Regions from separate parts of the Stenotrophomonas sp. YJH_SMC_131 genome, predicted to be linked through region 2. Evidence: riboswitches for the same ligand, from Rfam matches in the RefSeq annotation. Region 2 holds a riboswitch; the other holds the start of a gene.
What was found. A riboswitch is a leader RNA that binds a small molecule or an ion and turns the genes downstream of it on or off. The one in region 2 is predicted to bind glycine.

Region 1: linked by a shared signal. The riboswitch ahead of AC5P56_RS01915 (trimeric intracellular cation channel family protein) and the one ahead of gcvP (aminomethyl-transferring glycine dehydrogenase) in region 2 are both predicted to bind glycine.

What each region holds. Positions count from the first base shown of each region.
Region 1 is NZ_JCAFRJ010000001.1:422,930-438,587, forward strand. Features, by position in the region: gene AC5P56_RS01895 (NAD(P)/FAD-dependent oxidoreductase) at 1-1,215, shown strand, start outside; gene AC5P56_RS01900 (hypothetical protein) at 1,308-1,724, opposite strand; gene AC5P56_RS01905 (nuclear transport factor 2 family protein) at 1,728-2,159, opposite strand; gene AC5P56_RS01910 (GIY-YIG nuclease family protein) at 2,304-2,579, opposite strand; glycine riboswitch at 2,620-2,709, shown strand; glycine riboswitch at 2,723-2,828, shown strand; gene AC5P56_RS01915 (trimeric intracellular cation channel family protein) at 2,911-3,528, shown strand; gene AC5P56_RS01920 (3-deoxy-7-phosphoheptulonate synthase) at 3,791-4,864, opposite strand; gene AC5P56_RS01925 (hypothetical protein) at 5,159-5,416, opposite strand; gene AC5P56_RS01930 (DUF6616 family protein) at 5,507-5,845, opposite strand; gene AC5P56_RS01935 (DNA alkylation repair protein) at 5,894-6,634, opposite strand; gene AC5P56_RS01940 (MarR family winged helix-turn-helix transcriptional regulator) at 6,631-7,131, opposite strand; gene AC5P56_RS01945 (sensor histidine kinase) at 7,204-8,502, opposite strand; gene AC5P56_RS01950 (response regulator transcription factor) at 8,535-9,242, opposite strand; gene AC5P56_RS01955 (retropepsin-like aspartic protease) at 9,349-10,278, shown strand; gene AC5P56_RS01960 (serine hydrolase domain-containing protein) at 10,346-11,509, shown strand; gene AC5P56_RS01965 (DUF6445 family protein) at 11,602-12,213, opposite strand; gene groL (chaperonin GroEL) at 12,348-13,997, opposite strand; gene AC5P56_RS01975 (co-chaperone GroES) at 14,079-14,366, opposite strand; gene AC5P56_RS01980 (endonuclease) at 14,678-15,658, shown strand, end outside.
Region 2 is NZ_JCAFRJ010000002.1:295,882-311,539, reverse strand. Features, by position in the region: gene AC5P56_RS05215 (DUF819 family protein) at 48-1,298, opposite strand; gene AC5P56_RS05210 (VOC family protein) at 1,457-1,846, shown strand; gene AC5P56_RS05205 (sensor histidine kinase) at 1,933-3,219, opposite strand; gene AC5P56_RS05200 (response regulator transcription factor) at 3,206-3,919, opposite strand; gene AC5P56_RS05195 (ArnT family glycosyltransferase) at 4,051-5,754, shown strand; gene AC5P56_RS05190 (phosphatase PAP2 family protein) at 5,866-6,633, shown strand; gene AC5P56_RS05185 (phosphoethanolamine transferase) at 6,630-8,279, shown strand; gene AC5P56_RS05180 (M2 family metallopeptidase) at 8,871-10,835, shown strand; gene AC5P56_RS05175 (hypothetical protein) at 10,955-11,347, opposite strand; gene AC5P56_RS05170 (siderophore-interacting protein) at 11,417-12,310, opposite strand; gene AC5P56_RS05165 (multidrug effflux MFS transporter) at 12,451-13,677, opposite strand; glycine riboswitch at 13,977-14,079, shown strand; gene gcvP (aminomethyl-transferring glycine dehydrogenase) at 14,142-15,658, shown strand, end outside.

The DNA.
Region 1 (15,658 bases), on a different contig from region 2:
CGTGCCCTGGCCCGCGAGCGCATACGCATCACCCTGGTCGACCGCCGCAACCATCACCTGTTCCAGCCGCTGCTGTACCAGGTGGCCACCGCCGGCCTGTCCGCGCCGGATATCGCCGCACCGCTGCGCCACATCCTCGGCCACCAGCGCAACGTGGAAGTCCGCCTCGGCGAAGTGGTGGCCATCGACAAGCAGGCACGGCAGATCGGCATGGCCGATGGCAGCACGCTGGACTACGACAGCCTGCTGCTGGCCACCGGCGCTACCCACGCCTACTTCGGCAACGACCAGTGGGCCGAAGATGCCCCCGGCCTGAAAACGCTGGACGATGCCATTGCGCTGCGCCGCAAGCTGCTGCTGGCGTTCGAGCGTGCCGAGGCCGAACCGGACCCGACCAGGAAGGCGGCGTGGCTGAGTTTCGCCATCGTCGGTGGTGGTCCCACCGGCGTCGAACTGGCCGGCACGCTGGCCGAGATCGCGCGCCACACGCTGCGCAACGAATTCCGCCACATCGATCCGGCCAGCGCCAAGGTGCGCTTGGTCGAGGCTGGGCCGCGCGTGCTGTCCTCGTTCCCGGAAGTGCTTTCGCTGAAGGCGCGCCGCCAGCTGGAAAAGCTGGGCGTGGAAGTGCTGACCGGTACCCCGGTGAGCGACATCGACAGCCAGGGCTTCAAGCTCGGTGAGCAGTTCGTGCCGGCCCGCACCGTGGTCTGGGCCGCCGGCGTGGCCGCTTCACCACTGGCGCGCACGCTGGACGTGCCGCTGGACCGCGCCGGCCGCGTGCAGGTGCAGCCGGACCTGACCCTGCCCGATCACCCGGAGCTGTTCGTGGCCGGCGACCTGGCCGCACTGAGCCAGGCCGACGGCAAGCCGGTTCCCGGCGTGGCGCCCGCGGCCAAGCAGATGGGCAAGTACGTGGCCGAGGTGGTCCGCGCGCGCCTGCATGGCAAGGCGGCACCGGGGCCGTTCAAGTACGCCGACTACGGCAACCTCGCCACCATTGGCCGCATGGCCGCGATCGTGCACCTGGGCCGGCTGCAGCTCTCCGGCGTGCTGGCCTGGTGGTTCTGGCTGGCCGCGCACGTGTTCTTCCTGATCGGCTTCCGCAACCGCATCGTGGTGCTGCTGAACTGGGCGGTCGCGTACTGGAGCTACCAGCGCAGCGCGCGCATCATCTTCGGTGATGATCAGGACGACCGGCGGCCGAGGCGGTAAGGCCGCACGCAACAGGGGTCGGATCCCTTTCCGCGGGAAAGGGCTCTGACCCCGTCAACAAACATGGAGCGCCATCCACGCATGGCGTGGATCTACTTCCGGCAGAAGTCCTCCTTCCTCGCGGTGTCCGCAATCTGCGCGGTACTCCAATGCCGGGTGATCCAGATCGCCAACGCGGTGCTGCTGAGATGCCAGCGCAGCATGCCGCGCCGAGGTTGCCGCCACAGGTGGCGCCGGGCAATCCAGAAGGCCTCCCGCTCCACTTCAGGCACCTTGTTCTTCATCCCGTCCTTGTCGAAGAACTGGGCGGTGAAGCGCCAGGGGTTCATCGGCTGGTATCCCGCCCGTGGCTCACCGCTGCACGCAGCCACACCACTGGGCGCGCGGTCGGCCGGCTTCGGCCGACCGTCCACCAATGCCAGCCCGAGCAGATACAGCAGGCCAGGCAGCAGCGCGATGCCGGCGACCAGCACGACGACGGAGATCCATGCGTTGCCGGCGGCACGCATCGCTCAGTGCGCCTTCGGTTTCGGGTACCACAGTGCGTTGACGATGACCCAGCGCTGGTCGAAACGCCCCATGTGGAAGTAGTCGACGAACCACGGGGTTTCCAGCCGCACCGAGGCCGCGTTGCCGGTCACGTCCAGCACCGTGCAGCGGCGATCCCATTGATCCTTCGGGGTCTTCAGCGCGCCCTGTTTCGTCAACGAGACCAGCTCTTCCTTCGACATCCGGCGCAGGCCCAGGCGCTCGTCGGGTGTATCGCCGAGGACCGCGCGCTTGGCCAGGTCCGGGTGCAGCGAACGGGCGACGCGCTGCGGATCGGCCTCCAGCTGGCCATCGACGTGGTCGTGGCAGGTGGCTTCGATGGCCGCGATCGTGGCGGGGTCGGCGGCAGGGCTCGTTGCTGCGGAGAGAGCGAATAGCAGGGCGATCGTGGACATCCGGGTCTCCAGCTCTGGGCGCGGGGCGATCATCGCATGGACCGGGTAGCCCATCCACGCAGGGCGTGGATCTACTGTAGAGCCGAGCCCGTGCTCGGCTCCCGCATCGGGCAGACGGAACAACAGCCGAGCGTGGGCTCGGCTCTACAGAAGCGCAGGATCCGTTGCCTGCAGCCAGGCCAGCTTGCGTTCGCGGGGCTGCTGCTTGAGTTGCCACTCGGCCCGCGAGGCGGCGGCCCGGTCCGGGTATTCGCGCACGGCCAGCACGCGCAGCGGCGGCCGGGCCCGGGTGTAGCGCGCGCCCTTGCCGGCCTGGTGGGCGGCGAAACGCGCCTCCACATCGGTGCTGATGCCGGCGTAATAGCTGCCATCGCGGCATTCGAGCAGGTACAGGAACCACGGGCGGACGGACGAGGCCATGCCTGGATTATGCCGTGCTGCACTGCAGCGGATATACTGGCACCCGAATGCAGGAGAGAGGCGCCGCGCTGGCGCCCGCCGAAGGCGCAGGCTCCCATGATCGCTCAGGCCGGTGGGCTGGAATCCCACCAACCATGCATTCGACTCGCCGAGCTGGAGAGAGGTCACCGGGCATGCCCGGGGCGATCCGCCGAAGGGGCACGCGGCCCATGCCGCTGAACTCTCAGGCAAAAGGACAGCGGGAGCGGCACCGGTCATCGTCATCCCGTCATTGCGCAGGCAGTGGCGGTGGTCGCGCATGGCCGGCCCCACCGCGCCCGGAGCCTGTCCCATGCTGCTGTCCATCATCTACCTGATCGCCATTTCCGCCGAAGCCATGACCGGCGCACTGTCCGCCGGCCGCCGCCGCATGGACCTGTTCGGCGTGGTCATGATCGCCTGCGTCACCGCCCTCGGGGGTGGTTCACTGCGCGACATCCTGCTCGGCCACTACCCGCTGGGCTGGGTGAAGCACCCCGAGTACCTGGGCTTCACCGTGTGCGCGGCGCTGATCGCCACCTGGGTGGCGCGCTGGATGCACCACTTCCGCCGCACCTTCCTGGTGCTCGACGGGCTGGGCCTGATCGCCTTCACCCTGATCGGCTGCTCGATCGCGCGCGAAGCCGGCCATGCAATGCCGATCGTGCTGATCGCCGGCATGCTGACCGGCGCGTTCGGCGGGGTGCTGCGCGACATCCTCTGCAACGAGGTGCCACTCATCTTCCAGAAGGAGCTGTACGCGATCATCGCGCTGCTGACCGGCGCGGCCTATCTGTTGCTGCTGCACTGGGGCGTGGCCGATGCCACCGCGATCCTGTGCTGCCTCGGCGGCGGCTTCGCGTTGCGCCTGCTGGCGATCCACTACCGCTGGGAAATGCCGAAGTTCGTGTACCACGACGAAGTGCATTGAGCCTCTTCGTAAAGTCGAGCCATGCTCGACTGCTCTTTGCAGGAAACCAACGCGCTTCGCGCGCAGGTCGGGCATGGCTCGACGCTACAGGAAGCGGTATCACCACCCCGGCGATGTACCTGGCGCTGTCGCTCATGCGCAGCGCCAGGCGCATCGCCGGTGCAGATGGGCCGGCCTCCAACTCCGACCGGCCCTGATCGCGGCCGCACCCCCGCAGGCGCTGGCCGCCATCCACACACGTGCCGCACTCAGGCGGCTTCGATCAGGCTGCTTCGGACACCTTCACGTCGCGACGGGCGCGCACGGCCGCAGCCAGACGCTCCAGCACCGTCACGGTGGTGTCCCAGTCGATGCAGCCATCGGTGATGCTCTGCCCGTAAACCAGCGGCTGGCCTTCCACCAGTTCCTGGCGGCCACCGACCAGATGGCTCTCGATCATCACGCCAACGATGCGCTGTTCGCCGTCTTCCAGCTGAACAACAATGTCTTCGATCACCTTCGGCTGGTTCTCGGGGTTTTTCAGGCTGTTGGCGTGGCTGGCGTCGATCATCAGGCGCGTCGGCAGCTTGGCCTTGGCCAGCACCTGGCAGGCGTCGGCGACGCTGCCGGCGTCGTAGTTCGGCTGCTTGCCGCCACGCAGGATCACATGGCAATCCGGATTGCCGGTGGTCGACACGATGGCGGTGCCGCCCTGCTTGGTGACCGACAGGAAGTGATGCGGGTTGGACGCCGCACCCACCGCGTCAGCGGCGATCTTGACGTTGCCATCGGTGCCGTTCTTGAAGCCGACCGGGCACGACAGCCCCGAGGCCAGCTCACGATGCACCTGGCTTTCGGTGGTACGCGCGCCGATCGCGCCCCACGCCACCAGGTCGGCGATGTACTGCGGCGAGATCACATCGAGGAATTCGACACCGGCCGGCAGGCCGAGCTTGTTGATGTCGCGCAGCAGGCCGCGTGCGATGCGCAGGCCCTTGTCGATCCTGAAGCTGCCGTCCAGGTCCGGGTCGTTGATCAGGCCCTTCCAGCCCACCGTGGTGCGCGGCTTCTCGAAGTACACACGCATGACGATTTCCAGTTCGCCGGCCAGCGCGTCGCGCAGCGGCTTCAGGCGCTGGGCGTATTCGATGGCGGCCTTCGGGTCGTGGATCGAGCACGGGCCCACCACCACTGCCAGGCGGTCGTCACGGCCGTGCAGGATCTGGTGCAGGGCCGCGCGCGAGGCGCTGACGGTGTCGGAGGCTTCATCGTCACAGGGCAGCATCGCCAGCAGCTGGGCAGGCGGTGTCAGCGGTTCGATGGTGCGGATGCGCAGGTCGTCGGTGTGCGGGGGCATTGCAGGAGATCTCCGGAACGTTGGGGTCCCCAGCGTGGCGGCATGAAAAAAGCCGCCAGGTTCGCTGGCGGCTTTCGGGAATGCGTCTGAAGCTTTCTTCAGGATGAGCGCAGTCCTTCCTCCGCCAGTGGCTTCGGAAAGTAATACCAGTAAAAGCGGGTGGCGGCTGCGTTCATGGGGTGTATTGATAGCACAGCTTTTGCGCAGTGCAAAATGTTTCATCCGCAACCGCGGGTGCGGTTCAGCGAGGCGCGCGCCGGCGCTGCCCACGCGGCAGCAGCCACGCAAAGCCGCTCATTTGCCATGCACTTCCACGTCCAGCAACAGGCCTTCGTGGATGTCGGCCCAGCGCTCCAGCACGCGGTCCAGCTCCTGCCTGGCCTCGTCCAGCTGCTCGGGATTGAGCAGGGAACGGGCGGTGTAGAGGTCGGAGACCAACCGCCGCAGGGCCGCCTCCGGGATGGCCACCGACGGCCCTTCCCGCCCCGGCAACTGCAATGCCGGGCTGTCGCCAAGCGGGCCGAACAGCGTGACCTGGAGCGTGCTCTGCATGATCAACTTCCCTGCGGATGGACATGGGCAATGTCCTGTTTACCGCGTCCGGGTGACAGGCGCATGTGCCATGCGCGTACGGAGACGCTGCTACAAGGCGGCCAGGTCGGCAAGGTGCTGCCCCATCCCATCGTCTGCGCCGACGGCGTTGACGGTGGCGAAGTACTGATGCCAACCGGTGGCGGCAATGCCGGCCACCAGCGCATCGGCGTCCGCGCGGCTTGCACAGCGCCAGACCGCATAGAACTGCTCATCGCTGCCGTGCTGTACGCCCCTGGCAATGCGGCCCATCGCCAGCAGTGTGATGCGGACCGGATCGAACTGCTGCATGCCTGCACCGATACGGGCGAAGAAGGCATTCCGCTGCTCGGGCTGGAGCGTGGTCCAGGCGGGGGTGGCGGTATAGAGCTCGATGAAGGTGTGCGACATGCTGCTTCTTCCTTGAAGGTTTGGGGGGTTGCCGGCCAGCGGCCGGCACTACCGGAGCGAGCGCATGGCGCGTTTGCGGATGTAGGCATTGGCATCACCAGGGTGCTGCTGTTGCCAGCGCGCGCACAGCGCACGCAGCCACTGCGGCTGTGTCTTGCCGGCATCATTGAGCCAGTTGCCGACCGAGTCCTGCACATAGCGCTCCGGGTCGTCGGCGAGTGCTTCCAGCATCGCCTCTGCAAGTTCCGGCTGCCGCTTGAACAGCGCGACATGTGTGGCCCACACGCCGCGCGGGCGCAGCGCTTCGCAGGCGAAGCGGCGCAGGTACGGCGATCCTTCCTGCGTCCATGGTTGCAGGTACTCCAGCGCCTGCAGTGGTGCGGCAACAATGTCGGCACGCAGCGCCAGCCACGCCCATTCGCGCACGCCGAAGTGCGGGTCGTCAGCCAGTGGCCGCATCGCCTGCAGCTTGGCCGGCAGCGTCGCGTCGGCGTCGCCGCCGATCAGGTAGCAGGCCCAGCCACGCACCGTGTCTGACGCATGCGCCTGCCAGCGCGCAGGCTCCCCCTGTCCGGCTTCGTGCAGCAACCGCGCCGCCAGCGCCATGCGCTGGGTGATGCCCTTGCCTGAGGCATCGCGCATGCATTGCAGCGATTCCGGCTCAAGGGCAGGCGCCACCACCTGCAGCAGCGCGGTGAAATCCACGGCCAGGCATTCGGCCAGATGGGTGGCAGCAGCGCTGCCACTGTTGAGTGCATGCAGCCTTTGCGCAGGAACGGGCGTGCTCATGCTGCCGATTCCCGCCCGCCGTCCGTGTGCTGCCAGACCTTGTGCAGCAGCTGCGACAGCTGCTGCTGTTCACCCGCATCCAGGCCGTCGAACAGGCCGCTGATCCATTGCGTGTGCTGCTCGAACAACGACTCGGCCAAGCGCTTTCCCGGTGCGGTCAATACGATCTGCAGACGGCGGCCATCCCCGTCATCGCTGCGACGCTGCAGCAGGCCTTCACGCTGCAGGCCATCGAGCAGGCCGCTGATGGTGGCACGGGTCACGCCGGCACGCTCGGCCAGCAGGTGCGGCGGCAGCGTGCCACCGGCCCCGTGCAGCAGGAACAGCACGACGAAGCGGCCCTCGCTGAGCCCATGCGGTGCCAGCCGCGCGGCGCAGTCGCGATCGATCGACGAGGACAACGAGAGCAGCTGGAAGCACAGGCGCAGTTGCGCGATGTTGGCGTGGCCGCGTCGCTGCGATTCCTCCAGAAGGGCCTGATGCTTGGCTTCGATCATCTCACGAACGCGATATGGTTAGGCGCCTAATCATATCACCGGATAGCCGCTACCTGTAAATCACAGCCGATATCAGGGGAGCTTTCCCAGCAGCAGGCGCGCGATCAGCCCGCCACCCTCGCGGTGCAGCAGCTGCAGTTCGCCTGCGTGACGCCTGGCCACGTTGGCGGCCATGGCCAGTCCCAGCCCGGTCCCACCGGTAGCGCGACTGCGCGAGCTTTCGCTGCGCTGGAACGGTTGCAGCAGGCGGACACGATCAGCTTCGGCGATGCCCGGCCCGCGATCCATCACATCCAGCTGCACCCCATGTCCCCACACGGCGACATGCAGCTCCACGGCGCCCGCGTAACGCTCGGCGTTGTCGATGAGATTGTCGACCGCGCGCCGGAGCAGCAGCGCATCGCCATGCCACGGCAGCGTATCCGGGCACTGAAGCGAAATGTCGACCCCGCGCAGCAGCGCCCCTTGCAGGCATTCCTGCAGCAGGGCAGCCAGATCCAGCGAGCGCATCTGCAAGGGCTGCAGCTCGCCGCGTGCATAGTCCAGCACCTGCTCGATCATCGCGTCCATGCGTTCGATGTCCGCCACCATCCGGGCGGCCTGTGGTGCGGGAGCGAACTCGGCGCGCAGGCGCAGGCCGGTCAGGGGCGTGCGCAGGTCATGCGCCACTGCCGCCAGCATATGGGTCATGTCCTGTGCCTGGACCCGCAGGCGTTCGCGACCGGTGCTGATCGCGGCGGCCAGCATCTGCACTTCGCGTGGGCCATCGTCGGGCAATGGCGACTCGGCCTGCAGGTCGACGCGTGCGCTCGCTTCGGCCAGGCGCCGCAGCGGGCGCCCCAACCGGATCGACGCCCACGCCGCCAACGGCGCCAGCAGGATCGCACCGCCCAACAGGGCGAGCATCACCTGGCGGCGCCAGGCCGCCAGGTCACTATGGTCGCTGCCGACCACCCGCCAGCGGCCGTCGGCCTGGCGCATCCCCAGTTCAAACGGCGGCCACTGCATCGCGGTCAGCAGCGCGGCCTGTGATTTCAGCACGCCAGCACGACCGGAGGCGTCCAGTACCGCGCCACCCTCGATGACCTGCACATCGGGCGCCCTGCCCTGCCCCGTCCATGCCAGGCGTACATCCTCGGCCGGCATGCCCATCTGCGCGGCCGCCAGCTGCGCGAGCCAGTCGCTGGCGCTACCTTGGGGGGGCGCGTCCTGCGTCGCCCTGCGCAATCCCAGTGACGCCGGCGCCTGTTCCCCACGCAGTACCTGCATCGCATGGTCCAGCCGCATCGGTGGCGGCGCGGGCCGGGGCATCCAACCCACCACTGCAACGCTGGCCAGGGTTGCCAGCAGCAGGCTGGCCAGCGCCAGCATCGCGATCCAGCGAGTGGTCGACCACCGGCTGCTCACAGCACCTGTACCTCAGCGTCGAAGCGATACCCTTCCCCGCGCAGTGTCTGCACGAGGGCTTCTGCCCCGGACGCGGCCTGCCCGAGCTTGCGGCGCAGGCGGCTGATCGCGAGGTCAATGGCACGGTCCACGCTGTCACTGGCTTCTCCGCGACTCAACTGCAGCAGCTGCTCACGCCCCAGCACCCGCCCGGGACGTTCGGCCAGCGCCAGCAACAGGGAAAACTCGCCACGACTCAGCACCAGCTCGGCACCGTCCGGTGCGAACAGGCGACGCTGGTCGGGCAGCAATCGCCAGCCATCAAACCGCAGTTCGCTGGCCACCTGCGTGCGCAGCTTGTCCTGACGGCGCAGCAGTGCGCGTACCCGCGCCAGCAGTTCACGCGGATCAAAGGGTTTGGCCAGGTAGTCGTCCGCGCCCATCTCCAGGCCGATCACGCGGTCCGGTGCAGCCCCCATCGCCGACAGCATCAGGATCGGGATCGCCCTCGCCTGCAGCCTGCGGCAGACCGACAGCCCATCCTCACCGGGCATCATCCAGTCGAGGATGATCAGGTCCGGTCGTTCGGCCTGCAGCAGCACGTCCAGTGCCGCCGCATCCGCCGCCAGGCGTACCTGGTAGCCGTGCAGCAGCAGGTGGTCGGCGATGGCGTCGCGGATGCTGGCATCGTCGTCGACGACGATGACACGGATGGGAGTACTCATTCGGACAGTATCCAGCACCTGTGTATCAGGACGGTATCAACGCCGATATTCCGGCGATACGCCGCCGTGCGCCAATGGTCACCCACGATCACTGCGGAGTCTTCCCTTGCGCCTCTTCCTGTTGCCCCTGTTCGCCGCTCCCTTGCCTGCGCTCGCCTCCAACGCCGCCGCGCACATCCTGCCGATGTGGATGCAGGGCGGTCATCCGGCGGTGGCCGTCTCGCTGGACGGGCGCGCCGAACCGCTGCGCTTCGTGGTCGACAGTGCCGCCGGGGCAACGCTGGTCGATGCCCGCGTCGTGCGGCGCTATGGCCTGGAGGATGCGGATGCAGAGGTATCACAGGCGCAAGGGGCGAGTGCAGCTTCGGCGCGGTTGCAGCGCATGCGCAGCACGTCCTGGCAGCTGGGCAGCTGGCAGCTGCAGGCCGAAGCCATGAACGTCGATCTGTCATCGTTGCCGAAGGATGATGATCCAGCCATCGACGGCTTGATCGGCAACGATCTGACCGGGCGCTGGGACACCCGTTGGGACTTCGGCCGCAATCAACTGGCGCTGTGGACACCCGGCGGATTGAACCTGGAAGGACCGGGTTGCCAGCCCAATGCGCTGCCCGGCCGCACTGGCGGCCTGCGCCAGTTCGGCTTCATCACGCTTGCACTGGGCGCGCCTGCGGTGGACGCCATCGCCGTGGTCGACACCGGTGCCGCACAGACCGTCCTCAACGCCGAAGCCGCCCGCGCACTGGGGCTGCGCACCGACGGCAGCGACGCGCGGGTGCGGGTGCGTGAAAAGGGCACCGAAGGCCTGGGCGGCGGCAAGCAGGCAACCTGGCTGTACACCCTGCCCGGCATGACCGGCGGCGGCTGGCAGCACCCGTCGATGGAGGTCCGCATCAGCGAACTGCCGGTGTTCAAGGCGATCGGCCTGGAGGGCCGGCCGGCGCTGATCCTCGGTGCCGATGCAATGCGCGGCGGCCAGGTGGACATCGGTGCCGGCGCGGCGCGGATCTGCCTGCGCCGGCCGCAGGCCGGCTGACATCTGGCGATGACGCCAGCGGCAGCCCGGCGTAGCATCACCGTGCGCCCCACCAGGAGTTCCACGCATGTGCCGTGCCACCCTGATGTTGCTGACGCTGCTCCCGCTGGCGGTACTGGCCGCGCCGCCACCCGTGCCCTCGCCCACTCGCATCGATGCCGAAGCACGGCGGCTGATGCAGGCGGCCCATGCGCGCGGGATGGCGCTGGCGGTGATCGATGACGGCAAGGTGGTGCATGTGGCCGCCTACGGTGAACGCAACGCCGCAGGCGAGCCGCTGCGCACCGACACCGTGATGTATGCCGCATCGCTCACCAAGATGGCCTTCGGCCACCTGGTCGCACAGCTGGCGCAGGACGGGGTGATCGATCTGGATGCCAGCATCGCCACAGCTCTGGACGTGCCGCTGCCAGACTACCCGCCCGAACCGAAAAAGTACGCCGACTACAGCGTGCTGGCGAGTGATGCACGCTGGCGCCGGCTCACGCCCCGAAAGCTGCTGAATCACGCCAGCGGCTTTGCCAACTTCGGCTTTCTCGAACCGGATGGCCGGTTGAAGTTCCACTTCGAGCCCGGCAGCCGCTACGGCTATTCCGGCGAGGGCCTGATCCTGCTGCAGTTCGTGATCGAACGTGGGCGACTGGGCGAGGATGTGGGTGCGTTGATGCAGCAGCGCGTGTTCGATCGCTTCGGCATGGCGCGCACCAGCATGTCGTGGCGCGCGGATTTCGCCGGCAACCTGGCCGATGGCTGGACCGTCGAAGGCAATACAGAGCCGCACGATCAACGCAGCCGTGTGCGGGCGGCAGGATCGATGGATACCACCATCACCGACATGGCCCACTTCGCCGCCGGTTATGTGCGCGGCGATGGGCTGTCTGCGGCAATGCGCAGGGAACTGGTGCGGCCGCAGCTGCCGATCACCACCGCCAGCCAGTTCCCAACGCTGCAGCCGGAGCTGCCCGTTGCGCAGCAGCACCGGGATCTGGCCGCGGGCCTGGGCGTGGTGACCTTCCGTGGCCCCCAGGGTGCAGGCTTCTACAAGGGCGGCCACGACGATGCGGTCGGCAACACCCTGGTGTGCATCGAGCGGCACAAACGCTGCGTGGTGATCCTGGGCAACGATGTACGGGCCGAGGCCACCTTCCCGGCACTGGTGGCGTTCGTGCTGGGTGATACCGGCGTGCCATGGCAGTGGGAATACGGCGCGGCGAAGGCCTTCGTCGAATGAAGGCGCGATGATCCCTGGGCGGGGAGTGCGGAGGGATGGGAGCAACCATGCATGGCGTGTGGATCCACCTCACGCGTGGATGCCTGCTCCGCTCAGCGCGCCTGCTCGAAGAACATCAGGTACACCAGCCGGCCATTCTCCGGGCGGTCGCCGAACGCTGGCCCGGCGGTATGCCAGAACCAGGGCCGCAGCAGCACCAGCCGGTTGAAACGCATCGGGATGCGCATGGTCATTTCCCACTGGCTGTCGTCGTTGCTGTCGCGCTCGATGATGTCACGATGCATGTCGCCGCCGTTGGCATAGCCCAATGCGGCCAGCTCCGCTGCATCCAGGGCCATGCGCTCGGTGCCGGTACGGCGGTGGCGGAAGAACTCGGTGCCGCCCTCGCAGTGCTCCGGTGCACTCAGGTAGAGGATGCCCGACCAGTGCGAGTGATCGGCGTGCACCTTGGCGCGGCCGGTGTCACCGGCCAGGGTAAGGCGGAACTTGCCATGCGACTGCAGTGGGTTGACCGGCCGCAGCGGTTCGTTGACCAGCCGCGAGACCGCGCCGGACAGCCCATCCAGTTCCAGCCGCTGCTGCGAATTGCGGCCGGGGAATGCACCCTCCTGCACCGGATAGGTCAGGCCCAGCGCCGCCTGGCGCAGCCCCTGCGCATCGGCAGGAGAAAGGAAGTCGTCGACGACGATGAAGGAGGTAGGCATGGCCACCGAGCGTAGCGATGCGCTGCTGCGGCGGCAACCGGGCAACGAAAAACCCCGCCTTGCGGCGGGGTTCTTCCTTGCATCGGGAGGGCGTGCCGACCAGGGTCGGCAACGACCGCCCGGGGGACGTGGACTTAGAAGTCCATGCCGCCCATGCCACCCATGCCGCCCATGCCACCGGCGCCACCCATGGCCGGCTCGTCCTTCTTCGGAGCTTCGGCAACCATGGCTTCGGTGGTGATCATCAGGCCAGCGATCGAGGCGGCGTTCTGCAGCGCCGAACGGGTCACCTTGGTCGGGTCCAGGATGCCGAACTGCAGCATGTCGCCGAACTCGCCGGTGGCGGCGTTGTAACCGAAGCTGCCGGTGCCTTCCTTGACCTTGTTGATGATGACCGACGGCTCGTCACCGGCGTTGGCCACGATCTCGCGCAGCGGGGCTTCCATCGCGCGCAGGGCGATCTGGATGCCGTGGTTCTGGTCTTCGTTGGCGCCCTTCAGGCCGGCCAGCGCGGTGATCGCGCGGACTAGGGCAACGCCGCCGCCCGGAACCACGCCTTCTTCAACGGCCGCACGGGTCGCGTGCAGGGCGTCGTCGACGCGATCCTTCTTTTCCTTCATTTCGATTTCGGTCGAGGCGCCGACCTTGATCACGGCAACACCGCCGGCCAGCTTGGCCACGCGTTCCTGCAGCTTCTCGCGGTCGTAATCCGAGGAGGTGTCCTGGATCTGGGTCTTGATCTGCGCCACGCGTGCATCAACGTTGGCCTTGTCGCCGACGCCGTCGATGATGGTGGTGTTCTCCTTGGAGACCTGCACCTTCTTGGCGCGGCCCAGGTCCTTGATGGTGGCCTTCTCCAGCGACAGGCCGACTTCTTCGGAGATCACGGTGCCGCCGGTCAGCACGGCCATGTCTTCCAGCATCGCCTTGCGACGGTCGCCGAAGCCCGGGGCCTTGACGGCCACGACCTTGACGATGCCACGGATGGTGTTGACCACCAGGGTGGCCAGCGCTTCGCCTTCAACTTCCTCGGCCACGATCAGCAGCGGCTTGCCGGCCTTGGCGACGCCTTCCAGCACCGGCAGCAGGTCACGGACGTTGGAGATCTTCTTGTCGTGCAGCAGGATGAACGGGTCATCCAGGTCAGCGGTCTGCGACTGCTGGTTGTTGATGAAGTACGGCGACAGGTAGCCGCGGTCGAACTGCATGCCCTTGACCACGTCCAGCTCGTTGTCCAGGCCCGAGCCTTCTTCAACGGTGATGACGCCTTCCTTGCCGACTTCCTTCATCGCGTCAGCGATGATCTGGCCGATCGACTCGTCCGAGTTGGCCGAGATGGTACCGACCTGGGCGATCGCCTTGTCGTCGGCGGTCGGCTTGGAGATGTTCTTCAGCTCGGCGACGGCGGCCGAGACGGCCTTGTCGATACCGCGCTTGAGGTCCATCGGGTTCATGCCGGCGGCAACGGCCTTGGCGCCTTCGCGGATCAGGGCCTGGGCCAGCACGGTGGCGGTGGTGGTGCCGTCGCCGGCATCGTCGTTGGTGCGCGAAGCAACTTCCTTCACCATCTGCGCGCCCATGTTCTCGAACTTGTCAGCCAGTTCGATCTCCTTGGCGACGGAGACGCCGTCCTTGGTGATGGTCGGCGCGCCGAAGCTCTTTTCCAGCACGACGTTGCGGCCCTTCGGGCCCAGGGTGGCCTTGACGGCATTGGCGAGAACGTTGACGCCGCGCACCATGCGCGAACGGGCGTCTTCACCGAAACGAATATCCTTGGCAGCCATTGCATTTACCTCATTGGTAGCGCCGGACGATGCCCGGCGGCTGGGAGTTTGGGATCAGGTTGAAACAGGTCGCGCCGGGGCTCAGCCGATGACGGCGAGCACGTCGTCTTCGCGCAGGACCTTGTATTCGACGCCTTCGCTCTTGTACGAGCTGCCGGCGTACTGGCCGTAGATGACCTTGTCGCCGACCTTCAGCGACGGCGCGCGCACGTTGCCGTTGTCCAGCGGCTTGCCGGGGCCGACGGCCACGACCTCACCCTTGGTGGACTTTTCCTTGGCCGAGTCGGGGATGACGATGCCACCGGCGGAGATTTCGTCGGCTTCGATCGGCTTGACCACAACGCGGTCGTGCAGCGGCTTGATGCTCATAGGAGACCTCTTAAGTGATTGATTGGTCTAAAAAAGTCCGGCGATGTTAGCACTCACCCCAGGCGAGTGCCAGAACCGCACGTGAAGAAACCCGACAACGTCGGGAGCAGGGCAGAGATGGAGCCCCGCCGCCCCCTTTCAAGGGCGGAATGAAAAAATTTTTCCGCCCGCGCGCCTCGGCCAAGGCGTCGGGCTTGGACAATTTCGGTGACAAGCGTCGCACTGTCAGATATCTGACGTTCATTTACGACAAAGTGTCACTGGATCGGCCTTAGGCTCGGTCAGGCATTCCCAATCACAAGGAGTAGTCGATGCGATTGCTGTCCCCGCTTGCCGCCGCCTGCCTGCTGGCACTGGCCGCCGCGCCGGCCCAGGCCGAGGTTTTCATCAACGAACTGCACTACGACGACAGCACCGCCGCCGGTGACGTCGGCGAAGCCATCGAAGTGGTCGCCACCGCCGGCGAGGACCTGTCCGGCTACCGCCTCTACCTCTACAACGGCAGCAATCCTTCGGCGGCCGCGGTCTACGCCAACAACCCGGTCCCGGCCGGCACCGCCGCCGGCTGCGGCAGCGCGACCATCGCCGTGGTCAACTACCCGACCAACGGCATCCAGAACGGCCCCAACGACGGCATCGCCCTGGTCGATGCCAGCGGCAAGGTGGTCCAGTTCCTCAGCTACGAGGGCGCCATCACCGCCTCCGGTGGCCCTGCCGCCGGCATGACCAGCCAGAACATCCCGGTGGCCGAGACCAACAGCACGGCCGCGGGCACCTCGCTGCAGCTGACCGGCAGCGGCAGCCAGTACACCCACTTCACCTGGGCCGAGTCGGCCAGGCAGACCTTCGGCAGCTGCAACAACGGCCAGACCTTCAGTGGCGGCGGAACCCCGGGCCCGAACACACCGCCGTCGGTCTCCACCACCACCCCGGCGCAGGGCAGCAGCACCTTCCCGGCCGCCGCCGACCTGGAAGTGGTGTTCAGCGAGACGGTGAACCTGGCCAGTGGCGCCTTCGCCCTGAGCTGCGGCACCTCCGGCAGCGTGCCGTTGACCTTCCCGGCCAGCGGCCGCAGCGTGAAGCTGTCCACCAACACTGCGCTGGTGGCCGGTGAGGCCTGCCGCTTCGACATCCGCGCCGCGCGCATCACCGACCTGCAGGGCGCGCACCCGGCCGCCGACAGCCGCATCGCCTTCACCGTGGCCAGCACCGGCGGCAATCCGGACCCGGGCAACCCGGGCGTGCCGGCCGGCTATTACTCCAAGGTCAACACCAGCAGCCCCAGCCAGCTG
Region 2 (15,658 bases):
TTCGCGGCGCACGCCGCGAACCCGCAACAGGATCGTCCGGCCAAGACTCAGGCGCCGGCCATCCACTTCAGGATCAGGCCGGTGACATACGCCAGCCCGGTGCCGGTGGCATAGCCCACCGTACCCAGCAGCACGCCCACCGGCGCCAGCGTCGGATGGAAGGCTGCGGCCACCACGGGGGCCGAGGCGGCCGCGCCGATGTTGCCCTGCGAACCGATCGCGAAGAAGAACAGCGGCGCGCGCAGCAGCTTGGCTACCCCCCACAGCACCAGCACGTGCGTGGCCATCCAGATCGCGCCAAGCAGGAACAGCCACGGCCGATCCAGCAGCGACAGCAGGTTCATCTGCATGCCGATGCAGGCGATCAGGAAGTACAGGAACACCGTGCCCAGCCGCGAAGCGCCTGCGGCTTCCAGCCGGCGCGCACGGGTGAAGCTCAGGCCCAGGCCCATCGCCGTGGACAGCAGGATCACCCAGACGAACTGGCTGTCGAGGCTGAACTGGCTGGCCCAGCTGACATTGGCCTTGAACCAGCCCGACAACGGCGCGGCGATGGCATGGGCCAGGCCGACGCCACCCAATGCCACGCCAACGATCACCATCAGGTCGGTCATGCTGGGAATGCGCGCGTTCTGTGCCTCGTAGGCGCTGATGCGTGCCTTCATCTCGTCGATGGCGCGGGTGTCGGCACCGTTGCGGGTATCGATCTGCTGCGCGCGGTTGGCCAAAAACAGCAGGATCGCCATCCACAGGCTGGCGCAGGCCACGTCGACCACCGCGAACTGGCCAAAGGTGGTGGCATCGGTGCCGAACACCTCGCGCATGGCCACCATGTTGGCGCCGCCACCGATCCAGCTGCCGGCCAGCGCGGCCATGCCGGCCCAGGTATCACCGGCCACCGTTTCCGGATGGATCAGCTTCATCAGCTGGAACGAGACGATGGCGCCGAGCATGATGCCGGCGGTACCGGCACAGAACACGATCAGCAGCTTTGGGCCGAGCTTGATGACGCCTTTCAGGTCGATCGACAGTGTCAGCAGGACCAGCGCAGCGGGCAGCAGCACGTCGCGCGCGACCGGGTTGTAGAGCGAGGTGTTGTGGCCATCGATGACACCGGCGGTGTTGTAGATGGCGGGGATGAAGTAGCACAGCAGCAGTGCCGGCACCCAGGCGAAGATCTTCTTCAACAACGGGGTCGGACCACTGGCGGCCCAGAAGATCAGGGCCAGGGTGGCGGCAATCAGGCCCAGTCCAACGATGTCGTTGCTGATCAGGGCGGTAGCGGGTTCGGTCGGCATGGGATCCTCTGTCGATCGAAAGAGCGGAGAAAAAAAAGCGCCGCATGACGCGGCGCAGGTCGAGATTAACATTGTCTTCACGCCGGGTCATGCTGCGCTGCTTGCCGCCTTCCCCTGCATTGACGACGATTGCGGCATCACCGTTGTGGAGCAGGCCCATGCAGCTTGGTGCGTTCTCTGTCAGCCTGTCCGTGAAGGACCTGGCCGCCTCCCGCGCGTTCCACGAAGCCCTCGGGTTCTCGGTCACCGGTGGCGATCCCACGCAGAACTGGCTGGTAATGCGCAGCAACGGCACGGTCATCGGGCTGTTCCAGGGCATGTTCGAGGGCAACCTGCTGACCTTCAACCCCGGCTGGGACCAGCACAGGCAGGAGCTGCCCCACTTCCAGGATGTGCGTGAACTGCAGGCGGAACTGGATGCCAAGGGCATCGAACTGGCAGTCCGCACTGACCCCGATGGCCAGGGGACCGGCTACCTGCAGCTGGCCGATCCCGACGGCAACGTGATCCTGATCGACCAGCACGTGGCGCGGCCGAACGGGCGGTAATGCGAACAGCCATTGCGTGGGTAGGCGTCGACCTTGGTCGACGGGCCGCATGCCAACCAAGGTTGGCATCTACCAGGACGGCCGGATCAGGCCGGGCGCGAGGCACTGAAATCGAGCGTGACACGCGTTCCGCGCGGCTCGCAGGGCTGCAGCTGCAGGGTCCAGCCCAGGTGCTCGCACAACCGCGCGATCAGGTCCAGGCCGATGCCGCCGCCACGATCGGCGCGTCCGCCACGGGCCATGCGCGCGTGGATGGCGGCAATCTCCTCCGGGCTCATGCCATGCCCTGGGTCCTGCAGCGTCAGCACCGCCGACGCACTCAACTGCAGCTCGATATGGCCGCGGCCGCTGTTCTCGATGGCATTGCGCAGCAGGTTGCCGATCGCCGCCTGCACCACTGCCATCGGCGCAACGATATCCACCGGCGCCGCCTGGATGCCGATGCTCAGGTCCTTGTCACCGAGCAGGTGGCGATGGTCGTCGACGATCTCCGGCAGCAGCTGGTCCAGGGCGATGCGCTCGGCACGCGCGGCCAGGCGTGCCGGATCACGCGCCAGCACCAGCAGCAGCTCGATCAGCTGCTCCACGCTCTGCGCTGTGCGCAACACCCGCTGCATCTGCTGGCGGGCGCGCTCGGGCAGGCCCGGTTGCTCCAGCGCGAGCTCGGCAGCACCGGTCATCACCGCGATCGGCGTGCGCAGTTCGTGGCTGGCGGTGCTGATGAAGACCCGCTCGCGCTCGACGAACTGCTCGTTGCGGTCCAGGTAGTCGTTCAACGCACCGGCGATGGTATGCAGCTCGGCGCTGCCGCGCGGATCGACCTCGATACGCTGGCCCTGCACGCCCGGCCGCAGCCCGGCAATGTGCTGTGCCAGCAGGCTCAACGGACGCACCATCCGCTCCATGCCGAACGACGCCATCAGCACGGTGACGAAGATCATGATCACCCCGGCCAGCATCACCCAGCGCGTGGCGAACTGTTCCAGGTCATGGAAATCGGAGATGTCCAGCGCCAGCGCCACCCGTCCCATCGACTGCGTTTCACGGACCATCACCGCCGTCTCGCGGCCCTTGACCATCACTCCGTCATGCAACCCAGGATGCAGGGAGCGCAGGCTCTCTGGCAGATTGACTGCGTCAAAGCGGTACAGGCTCAGCGTGTCCGAGTCCTGCCAGCGATAGTGAGGTTCGTGCTCGACATGCTCGACGATGCTGTCCAGTTCGGAATTGAGCAGCGCGCGCCACGCGGCGTGCTCGGCGTGTTCGTGCACGTAGTTGCCGACACTGAATACTGCAATCGACAGCAGTGCCAGGTACCCGAGCAACCACCACACCACCCGCCGGTACAGCGGCCCCGGCTTACGCGCCCTCATCAGCATTCCTGCCTGCGTCGGCAGCGTCCATCAGCGCCAACCGATAGCCCACCCGCGGCAGCGTATGGATCAGCTTGTCGGCAAACGGGCCGTCGACGCTGCGGCGCAGCTCGTAGACATGCGAGCGCAGCAGATCGCCATCCGGTGGCTCGTCGCCCCACAGGGCGAACTCCAGCTGCTGGCGGGTGACCGCACCGGGGCTGGCGCGCATCAGCACTTCCAGCAGCTTGCGGCAGGCCGGGTACAGGTGCAGCACCTGGCCACCACGCTGGGCTTCCAGGGTCGCCAGGTCCAGCACCAGGTCGCCCACCTGCAGGCGCTTGCGCGGATTGCGGCCCTGCGCGCGCAGCAGCAGCGCCTCCAGCCGCACTTCCAGCTCGGGCAGGGCGAACGGCTTGGTCAGGTAGTCGTCGGCACCGGCGCGGAAGCCGGCGATCTTGTCCGGCAGCTCGTCGCGCGCGGTCAGCATGATCACCGGCACCTCCGACGCGTGCTCGGCGCGCAGGCGACGCAGCACCTCCGGCCCCTCCATGCGCGGCAGCATCCAGTCCAGGATCACCGCATCGTAGGGGTGGCTGCCTGCCAGGTGCAGGCCGGTGATGCCATCCGGGGCCACGTCGAGCACGTGCCCGCGCGACTCGAAATAGTCGAACAGGTTGGCCACCAGCTGGCGGTTGTCCTCGATCACCAACAGACGCATGCACGAAAGATCCACGGAAGTTCGTACCATGGTAGCGCCGACCATGTCGGAATGCGGTCGCCCTGCGCCCGCTCCGACGCCTTTCCTACCCCAGCCACGTCAGAGTGGCGGTTTTGCTCCCGGAGCCTGCCGTGCCCGTAGCCCTGCCCCGCCGTTGGCGCCTGCCCCTGTTGTGGCTGCTGATCATCGCCGCGTTGGCCGCCGGTATCGGCCTGCGCCAGCCGCAGCCGCCGGACGAGCCGCGCTTCGTGCTGGCGGCCCGTACCATGGTCGAAAGTGGGGAATGGCTGCTGCCGCACCGGGGCGTGGAGCTGTACGCGGAGAAGCCGCCGGTCTTCATGTGGCTGCAGGCGGCCGCTTACGAGGTGGTCGGCAGCTGGCAATGGTCGTTCCTGCTGCCGTCGCTGCTGGGCGCCCTGCTCAGCCTGTGGCTGGTGTCGGACCTGGCACGGCGGCTGTGGTCGCCGCGGCATTCCCTGTACGCCCTCGCGGCGCTGTTCTGCACCCTGCAGTTCGGCCTGATGGCCAAGCGCGCGCAGATCGACATGGTGCTGGTCGGCATGACCACGGTGGCCCTGTGGGGATTGATGCGCCACCTGTGCGAGCGCCGCAACCTGCCCGCGCTGTGGCTGGCCGGTTTCGCCGCTGGCCTCGGCACGGTGACCAAGGGCGTGGGGTTCCTGCCGCTGCTGATGGTGCTGCCGTGGTTCGGCTGGTGGCTGTACCAGCGCCGCCGCGGGCGCAGCGTGGACGGTCCGCACCCGGCAACGCTGCTGTGGCTGATCCCGGCCTTCCTGCTGGGCGTGGCGGTGTGGCTTGCCCCGCTGGGCTGGGCATTGCTGCATGAGCCCAGCGCGTCCCTGCAGTCCTACGCCCACGAACTGCTGTTCAAGCAGACCGGCACCCGCTACGCCAACGCCTGGCACCACCGCCAGCCGGTCTGGTACTACCTGCAGGTGATCCTGACCTTGTGGCTGCCGGGCAGCCTGTTGCTGCCGATGCTGTTCAAACCCTGGTGGCGCCGCATCCGCCGTGGTGACTGCCGGCAATGGCTGCTGTTGGGCTGGGCGCTGCTGGTGCTGGTGTTCTTCAGTGCCAGCCCCGGCAAGCGCGAGGTCTATGTGCTGCCAATGCTGCCGGCGATGGCGCTGGCGGTGGCCCCGCTGTTGCCTGGCCTGCTGCGACGGCTGTGCGTGCGGCGCTACCTGTTCGGCTACACCGTGGTGCTGATGCTGGCCACCGGCGTGCTCGGCGTGATGCTGATGACCGAGCATCCGTGGGCCCTGGCACAGCTGGAACGACGGGCGATGCCCGATTCGCTGCTGCCGGTGCTGGGAGATGGCCTGCTGACCTTTGCCATTGCCCTGGCCACGTTGATCGTGTGGCTGCGGGTGCGACGTGCCGCAACGCTGGTGTTGCTGACCCACGGCATGCTTTGGATGCTCTACGGCCTGGTGCTGATCCCGGCGCTGGATCCGTACGCATCAGCGTCGGCGGTGATGCGCCGGGTGGGCGCGCGGATCGGCCCGGATGCGGAGCTGGCACTGGTCGCCTGGCGCGAACAGAACCTGCTGCAGGCAGATCGGCCGGTGCGCGAGTTCGGCTTCAAGCGCCCGTGGGCCGAACAATGGCATGACGCCGGCCCGTGGCTGGCCGAGGCGCCGGGCAAGCGCTGGGTGCTGGTGCTGGACGATGCGATGAGCCCCTGCGTGGACCCGGCCAAGGTGATCGACATCGGCATTGCCAACAGGAATCGTTGGCAACTGCTTCCCGGTACGGCCTGGGACCCGAAGTGCCACGCCGAGCGCACCGGATCGACCGCCGAAGAAGACTGAACGGTGACGCGCGCCGGGGACTCATTAACCCGGCGCGAACGGGCGTCCGACCCTTCTCCGACATCGAGGTGACGAGCATGAGCGCGGATTCCGGAACCGCCCCTTCCCAGCATGCCCGTTCGTCCCATTGATGCGGCAGCGCCGCTTGCGACATCACCACTGGCGTCAAGATTCGCCGTAACTCACTTCTGGCTGCCTGTCGCAATCGGTCTGCCCGTGTTTACGCTGCTGATGGGTTTCGGCGGTGATCAATGGGTGGCCGATCACCTGTTCCGCCTCGAAGGTGGCCACTGGGCGTTGCAGGACGCCTGGGTCACCCGCACGGTGGTGCACAAGGCCGGCAAGTGGCTGAGCACGTCGGCGGCGCTGGTCGCGATCCTGTTGTGCGTGCACCACTGGCGCAAGGGGGGCGATCGCACCCTGCGATGGGCGCTGCTTTATGTCGTAATTGGCATGGCGCTGGGTACGGGCGTGATCTCCCTGCTGAAGACCCTGGTGCCGATGGAATGTCCCTGGGACCTGCTGCGCTACGGTGGCCATCAGCCCTATATCGGGCTTTTCACGCAGCGCCCGGCCGGCATGGCCGCACAGGCCTGCTTCCCTGCCGGCCACGCCAGCGCAGGCTATGCGTGGCTGTGCCTGTACTATTTCGCCCTGCTGTGGCGCCCGTCATGGCGCTGGGCAGGCTTGTGGATCGGCCTCGGCACCGGCCTGGTGTTCGGCATCAGCCAGCAGCTCCGGGGCGCGCATTTCCTTTCGCATGATGTTGCCACCGCGTTGATATGTTGGCTGCTGTCACTCGGCCTGTACCTGATCGTCAAAGGCATCCTGATCCGCCGTCAGCTGGACCGTCCCAACCGCCAGGAGGCAAACGCATGAGTGCATCGGTCCAACGCCCCGCCCGCCCTTCCGCGCTGGCGGGTCTTCGCCACTGGCGGCCACAGCTGTCCACCGAAGCACTGATCGCGTTCACCAGCCTGTTCTTCGCGGTGGCCGGCAACGGCCTGTTCTGGCACAGCGCGATGGCCAGCCATCCGGGCAGCCTGCGCTACGCGCTGTCGCTGCTGCTGTTGCTGCTGGGTGCGCACGGCGTGCTGCTGGGCATCCTGGTCTGGCGCTGGAACGCCAAAGTGGTGATCAGCCTGCTGCTGCTGGTGACCGCATTCGCCGCACACTACATGAGCCGCTACCACATCTACCTGGATGCGGACATGCTGCGCAACGTGCTGGCGACCGACCCCAAGGAAAGCCGCGAGCTGATGACGGTATCGCTGCTGTGGGCGGTACTGCTGCTGGCAGTGCTGCCGATGGTGGTGCTGTGGCGCGTGCAGCTGCGCCGCCGCAGCTGGGGCCGCAGCCTGCTCTGGCGCGTCGGCTTCCTGGTGGTGGCGGCAGTGACGGCTGTCGGCGGCGCGTTGATCTCGTTCCAGGATGTCTCGGCACTGATGCGCAACCAGCGTGAAGTGCGCTATCTCGCGACACCGGCCAATGTCCTGTTGGGCATGCCGCGTGCATTGCGTGGCGACAATCCGGTGCAGCGCGCGCCGAAGCTGCCGATCGGCACCGATGCCAAGGCCACCCCGCGCGCGCCGGCCAGCAAGCCGCGCCTGCTGGTGATCGTCATGGGCGAGACCGTGCGTGCGCAGAACTGGGGGCTCAACGGTGGCCGCAACACCACCCCGGAACTGGCGCAGGCCAGCGTGATCAATTTCCCGGACATGCATTCGTGCGGCACCAGCACCGAGGTTTCGTTGCCGTGCCTGTTCTCGCCGTGGGGCCGCCATGACTACGACGAGAAGAAGATCCGCGCGCACCAGTCGCTGCTGCACGTATTGAACCGTGCCGGCATCGCACCGTTGTGGCGTGACAACCAGTCCGGCTGCAAGGGCGTGTGCGAAGGCCTGGACTTCCAGTCGCTGTCCGATGCCACCACGCCGGGCCTGTGCGCCGATGGCCGCTGCATGGACGAGATCCTGCTGCAGGACCTGGCCACCCAGGTACGCGCCAGGCCCGGCGACCGGGTGGTGGTGCTGCACCAGCTGGGCAACCACGGTCCGGCCTACTTCGAGCGCTATCCGCCCGCATTCCGCCGTTTCACCCCGACCTGCGATACCCGTGACATTGGCCGTTGCTCGCGCGAAGAGATCACCAACAGCTACGACAATGCCGTGCTGTACACCGATCACTTCCTGACAAAGACCATCGGCACGCTGCAGGGCATGCAGGATTACGACACGGCGATGATCTACCTGTCCGACCACGGCGAGTCGCTGGGCGAGAAGGGCCTGTTCCTGCACGGCGTGCCCTACGCCATCGCCCCGGCCGAGCAGACCCGGGTACCGATGACGATGTGGTTCTCGCCAGGCTTCGCCAGCAGCCGTGGGCTGGACCTGCAGTGCGTGCGCAAGCGTTCGGCGGCGTATACCGACCATGACAACCTGTTCCCGTCGGTGCTGGGCCTGATGCAGGTGAAGACCTCGCTGTACGAACGCGACCGCGACGTGTTCGCCAACTGCGAGAGTTGAGGGGTGTTCGGCAGGGCTTGCAGCCCTGCACCTGCAGGGGCAACGGCCAAAGCAACAGCAACAGCGTGCATTCCGTGGGATGGTGGGGTGGGTCCGGTGGCGGGAGACGCCGTAAACCCATCCTTGGGGGCTTGGCCGCGGCATCCATGCCGCGGACACTCCCGCCACCAGACCCACCCCGCCTTCGACAGTTTTCCGCGATCTGTTGGACATGCCGATGGGGTCGGATCCGTTTTCCGTAGGAAAACGGATTCGACCCCATTTTGATTGTCGATATCTGACAGATGTGTCGACCAAGGTCGACACCTACCGACAGCACACGGAATCTGTCAGAGGTGGGGCGGTGTCGGAGTGCGGGGTGTCAGCCGCATGGATGCGGCTGCCAAGCCTACACGGACGTACTTGCGGCGTCCCCGCACTCCGACACCGCCCCGCCAAACCACGGATAGTCCGCTGTTGCTGTTGCTTCGGCTTTGCCGTTGCTTGAAGGCCTCTGCGGGTGCCGGGCGCCGCCCGGCCGACTTCCGCCACTTGCGGAGGCAGCGGCTGCCCACTAGCCTTCGGCCGTCGTTCACCACCCAAGGACCGCCCTTGAAACACCGTCATCTCCTGCTGGCCTCGGCAATCGCCGCCGCCACGCTGGCCCTGGCCGCCTGCAAGAAGGAAGCTGCCCCAGGCACCGATACCGCCAGCAGCAGCGCCCCGGCCGGCGAAACCGCCGACCAGTTCGTGGCCCGCATCAATGCCGAGTTCAAGGCCGCCTACCCGGAGATGACCTCGGCGCAGTGGCTGTCCTCCACCTACATCAATAGTGATTCGGAACGCATCGCGGCCAAGGCCAACGAGCGCTCGCTGACCCAGCTCAACAGCTGGATCGAACAGGCTGCGAAGTTCGACGGCAAGCCGATGAGCGAGGACAGCAAGCGCGCCATCCACCTGCTGAAGCTGATGTCGTCGATGCCGGCACCGCGCGACCCGGCCAAGCTGGCCGAGCTGACCCAGATCGCCACCCGCATGGAAGGCAGCTATGGCGCCGGCAAGTACTGCACCGATGCCAACGATCCGAACTCCTGCCGCCAGCTGGGCGAGCTGGAGCAGGTGCTGGCACGCAGCCGCGACTATGACAAGCAGCTCGACGCCTGGCAGGGCTGGCACAGCACCACCAAGAACATGCGCGGCGACTACCAGAAGTTCGTCGGCCTGGTGAACGAAGGCGCCAAGGGCATGGGCTTCACCGATGCCGGCCAGATGTGGCGCAGCGGCTATGACATGCCGCCGGAGCAGATCGGCCCGGAAACCGACCGCCTGTGGGAACAGGTCAAGCCGATGTACGAGCAGCTGCACTGCTACGCACGCGGCAAGCTGGACAAGACCTACGGCAAGGACAAGGCCGAAGTGGGCAACGGCCTGATCGCCGCGCACCTGCTGGGCAACATGTGGCAGCAGGACTGGTCGAACCTGTGGGACCAGCTGGAACCGTACCCGGGCGCCGGCAGCCTGGACATCACCGCGGCGCTGGAGAAGCAGTACCAGACCAACCTGAGCGCGGCGCTGGCCAAGGCCGGCAAGGATGCCAACGTGGCCGCGCAGTACAAGGCGCAGCGCGAGGCCGAACTGCGCACCGCCAAGCAGATGACCGAACGCGCGCAGGACTTCTACGTGTCGCTGGGCATGCCGTCGCTGCCGCAGTCGTACTGGGAACGCACCCAGTTCATCAAGCCCGATGACCGCGATGTGGTCTGCCACGCCAGCGCCTGGGACATGAACATGGAAGGCGACGTGCGCACCAAGATGTGCATCAAGCCGAACGAAGAGAACTTCACCACCATCTACCACGAGCTGGGCCACATCTATTACGACCTGGCCTACAACCCGCTGCCGCCGCTGTTCCAGGGCGGTGCCAACGATGGGTTCCATGAAGCGATCGGCGACACCATCGTGCTGGCGATGACCCCCAAGTACCTCAGCTCGATCGGCCTGGTCGATGCGCCGACCGAAAGCCGCGAAGCGGTCATCAACAACCAGATGCGCATGGCGCTGTCGGGCGTGTCGTTCCTGCCGTTCGGGCTGATGATCGACCGCTGGCGCTGGGGTGTGTTCGATGGTTCGATCACCGCCGACAACTACAACAAGGCATGGTGGGACCTGAAGGCCAAGTACCAGGGCGTGGCGCCTGCCAGTACCCGTGGCGAGGAGTTCTTCGATCCGGGCGCGAAGTACCACGTGCCAGGCAACACCCCGTACACCCGCTACTTCCTGGCGCGCATCCTGCAGTTCCAGTTCTACAAGGGCCTGTGCGACGCGGCCGGCTACAAGGGCCCGCTGCATGAGTGCACCTTCTACGGCAACAAGGAAGCCGGCCAGAAATACTGGGCGATGCTGAGCAAGGGTGCCAGCCAGCCGTGGCAGGCCACGCTGAAGGAGCTGACCGGCACCGACAAGCTCGATGCCGGCCCGATGATCGAGTACTTCACGCCGGTCAACGAGTGGCTGAAGCAGCAGAACGAAGGCCAGATGTGCGGCTGGCAGGCCAACGCGGCCCCGGCGGCAAAATGAAAAAAGGGGCGGGTCCGCAAGGATCCGCCCCTTCCTGGTAGTGCCGGCCGCTGGCCGGCAACTACGCGATGAAGACCCCGCGGGCAGCCGGCCAGCGGCCGGCTCTACCGCAATGCCTGTCAGCTGTCCTTCTTCGCCGCCATCGCCGCGGCCAGGTCCGCCTTGAACTCCTCGAAGGTCTGGCCCTTTTCCTTCGCTTCGGCCTGTGCGGCGTCGCGCAGCGCATCGGAGTACATCAGGCGCACCGGCGTGCCGTTGCGCTCGTGCAGTTCACCGGCCTGCATGATCAGCGCCAGTACCTGCGCGGCGGAGTCACTGTGGCCGGCGATACGGCCGTCCATGCCCAGCACCCATTCGCCATCGCGGCGCACGACACCGGCCAGCAGGGTGCGCTGCGCGTCGCGCAGTTCCGCATGCGGCTCCACCGGCGAGGCCTGGGCAGCGGCCTTGTTGGCGGCCTGCTTTTCCTGGCGACGGCGCTGGTCGCGGCGGGTCTTGGAGCTGGTGGACATGGTGCGGTACCGCTGCGAGGGGGGCGCAAGGATAGCGCACCCCCGCCCGCCACACCGCTTCACACCCCCTCAGTCCAACACTTTCCCGTGCCGCCAGTAACCCATGAAGGTGATCGTGCGGCGGTCCAGCCCGCACTCGCGGACCAGATGGCGACGGATCGCCATCACCGCTCCCGCCTCGCCTGCCACCCAGGCATACAGCGGCCCCGCCACGCTGGCATCGGCCTGTTCCCAGAGGATCTGCGCGTCGACGTCGATCTCTTCCAGTTCTTCGCCAGCGACCACGCTCGAGGCGGCCAGGCGCGCCTGCACCGCCTGCAACAGAGGCGCCCCGTACGCCGCCTGCCCGCGCGGCAACCAGACCAGCTCGGCCGTGGCCGGCGCCTTCAGGCGAACCGCATCACCGGCCTGCGCCACTTCCAGCAGGGCCAGCGTACGTGGCGGATCCACCCTGGCCGCCAGTTCCTCAAGAATGCCGGCCACTGCCGGCAGCGCGGTCTCGTCAGCCACCAGCAGCACCTGGCCAACGCCGGCCGGCGGCTTCCATTCCCAGCCCTCGCTGCTGTCGGCGCAGTCGGCATCCGGGGCCAGCAGCACCACGCGGTCGCCCGGCCGTGCATGGATGGCCCATCGCGAGGCCGGCCCGGTCTCGCCATGCAGCACGAAATCAACATCGACCTCGCCCTGCTCTGCACGCAGCTGGCGGAGGGTGTAGGTGCGCATCGGCGGGCGCTGATCGTCCGGCAGGGCCCGATAGCGTGGGTACCAGTCCTCGCCGCTGGGGACCTGCGGCACCTCCTGGCCGGGCAAGGGGAAGAACACCTTGATGCGCTGGTCCGGCCCTCCGGTCGTCATCCGCGCCACGTCGGCACCGGTGAACACCATGCGGTCCAGGGAAGGGGAAAGAACGCGGCGCTCCTTCAGCGCCACCTCGAACAGGCGGTAGGTCTGCTGCGCAGCCATGGGGAACCTCATGCAACGACAGTGGATCGGCTGGCTGTCGTGCACCTGTGCACCGGCTGGCTGGAGTGTCCAGCCTAGTCCGGCGGTTTCCCGTCGCAAGCGTTGCGGGCGTCGTAGCCTGCCCTACCCCTGCGCGCTGCTCAGTGACCCGTGCAGGCTGCCTGCGCCGCGCGTTCGCGCCGGTGTTCCCAGTACCAGAACACGAAGCCGGCGCCGAAGAACCCAGCCTGGCCCAACGCCAGGTGCAGCGGGCTGGCGCTGAGCAGCGGCGACACCACGCCGGCCACCACGGTGCTGATCATCAGCTGCACGAAGGCCTGCAGCGACGAGGCCAGGCCGCGCTGGTGCGGGTACATGTCCAGCACCGCCAGCGCCAGGATCGGGAAGATCAGCGCCATGCCCATGCCACCCAGGAAGATCGGCAGCACCGCCCACGGCAGCACGAACTGCGGCGCCAGCGCCACGTAGCCGACGTTCAGCAGCACCGACAGCGCGCACAGGCCGAAACCAATGGATACCTGGCGGGTGGGCGTGGTGTGCCCGGCCATGCGCCCGGACAGGAACGAGCCGGTGGTCATGCCGCCGATGGTGGGGATGAACAGCCAGGCGAAACCGCCCTCGCCCAGGTGCAGGTGTTGCATCACGAACACCGGTGCCGAGGAGATGTACAGGAAGATGCCACCGAAACCGATGCTGCCGGCCAGCGCCAGGCGCAGGAAGCGCGGATTGAAACCGATGCGCACGTAATCACGCATCAGCACCCGCGGCGACAACGGAACGCGCGCTTCGAGCGGATGGGTCTCCGGCAGGTAGCGGGCGGTGGCCGCCAGCAGAACCAGTGCGAACACCACCAGGAACCAGAAGATCAGCGGCCAGCCAGCACCGCTGAGCAGGATCCAGCCACCGATGATCGGCGCGATCGCCGGGGCGATGCCGAACAGCATCGACACCTGGCTCATCAGCCGCTGCGCGTCGTGACCGTGGTACAGGTCGCGGATCACCGCGCGGCCGACGATCATGCCGACGCCTGCAGACAGGCCCTGCAGGGCGCGGAACCCCAGCAGCGTGGTCAGATCGGTGGACAGCGCACAGCCGACCGAGGCGCCGACGAACACCACCAGGCCGCCGAGGATCACCCGCTTGCGGCCCCAGGCATCGGACAGCGGGCCGTGTGCCAGGCTCATCAGGCCGTAGAACAGCAGGTACACGCTGATGGTCTGCTGCACCGCCACCTCGTCCACCGCCAGGCGCTGGGCCAGCTGCGGGAACGCTGGGAAGATGGTGTCGATCGAGAACGGACCGAACATGGCCAGGCCGGCGAGCAGCAGGGCCATGCGGCGGGTGGAAGGAGCAACAGCGGCGGTCATGGAGAAGGCGTCCGGCAGGGCCATGCGCGGCACGCACGGCGGGCGCCAGTCCCCTGCAGCAGGGACGGCGCCAGATGAATTCGGGTATCCGCCCATCATAGGTGGGGATTGCGCCTGATGCCATGCAGCAGTGCACAAAACGCACGGGCGGGCCATCGGCCATTCAGGCGCCGCGGCCGGGCCCGCAGGCGGCTGGCGCGCCCGCAACGGGCTATAATCGGCGGGCAACACGGTGGGAGAAGCGGAACACCGCTGCCGAAGGCGCAACGCCCGTAATCGCTCAGGCCCGATACCACCCGTAACACAACTCTGGAGAGACCGGTTCGATCCGGCGCCGAAGGGGCACGAAGCCGCGGTTTTCCGCGCTTCCAAACTCTCAGGCAAAAGGACAGAGGGGCGCCCCGCAGACCGCCGACCGGCGGCTTGTGCCCGTGCGTGTGCCCTTTCCTGACGGATCCTTCGCCATGTCCCAGAACACCCCTTCCCTGCGTGAGCTCGAGCACCACAATGCGTTCGTCGAGCGCCACATCGGCCCCAACGATGCCGAGATCGCGCAGATGCTCGACGTCGTCGGCCACGCGTCGCTGGATGCGATGACCGATGCCATCGTACCGGCCAAGATCAAGTCGCCGGCGCCGCTGGCACTGCCGGAATCGATGACCGAAGTGCAGGCACTGGCGAAGATCCGTGCGATCGCCGACAAGAACACCGTGCTGCGCAGCTTCATCGGCCAGGGCTACTACGGTACCCACACGCCGAACGTGATCCTGCGCAACATCCTGGAAAACCCGGCCTGGTACACCGCCTACACCCCGTACCAGGCCGAGATCTCGCAGGGCCGCATGGAAGCGCTGATCAACTTCCAGACCCTGTGCGCCGACCTCACCGGCATGGAAATCGCCAACGCCTCGCTGCTGGACGAAGCCACCGCCGCAGCTGAAGCGATGACCCTGGCCAAGCGTTCGGCCAAGTCGAAGTCGGACACCTTCTTCGTGCACGACGCCGTGCACCCGCAGACCCTGGAACTGCTGCGTACCCGCGCCGAGCCCATGGGCATCGTGCTGCGCGTCGGCACCCCGGCGGAGGCACTGGAAGCAGAAGCCTTCGGCCTGCTGCTGCAGTACCCGGACACCTTCGGCCAGATCGGCGACTACAAGGCGCTGGTCGAGGCCGTGCACGCGCGCGGCGGCCTGGTGGCCGTGGCCACCGACCTGCTGGCGCTGACCCTGCTGGCCGCCCCGGGCGAATGGGGTGCGGACATCGTGGTCGGCAACAGCCAGCGTTTCGGCGTGCCGTTCGGCTTCGGCGGCCCGCACGCCGCATTCATGGCCTGCCGCGACGCCTACAAGCGCTCGATGCCGGGCCGCCTGATCGGCGTCTCGGTCGATGCCCAGGGCAACCCGGCCTACCGCCTGACCCTGCAGACCCGCGAGCAGCACATCCGCCGCGAGAAGGCCACCTCCAACATCTGTACCGCACAGGTGCTGCTGGCGGTGATGGCCTCGATGTATGCCGTGTACCACGGCCCGGAAGGCCTGACCCGCATCGCCCGGCGCACCCACCGCCTGGCCTCGATCCTGGCCGCCGCGCTGCGCGAGGCCGGCGTGCAGGTCGGTGGCGACTTCTTCGACACCCTGCATGTCACCGGCGTGCACGCCGATGAGATTCACGCCAAGGCCCGCGCCGCCGGTTACAACCTGCGTGCGATCGACAGCGACTCGGTCGGCATCAGCCTGGACGAGACCGCCACCCGCGCCGACGTGGTCGCACTGGCCGCCGTGTTCGGTGCGCAGGCCGACGTCGACGCGCTGGATGCCAGCACCGCCGATGCGCTGCCGGCCGGCCTGCTGCGCCAGTCCGCATTCCTGACCCATCCGGTGTTCAACACCCACCACAGCGAGCACGAACTGCTGCGCTACCTGCGCTCGCTGGCCGACAAGGACCTGGCGATGGACCGCACGATGATCCCGCTGGGCTCGTG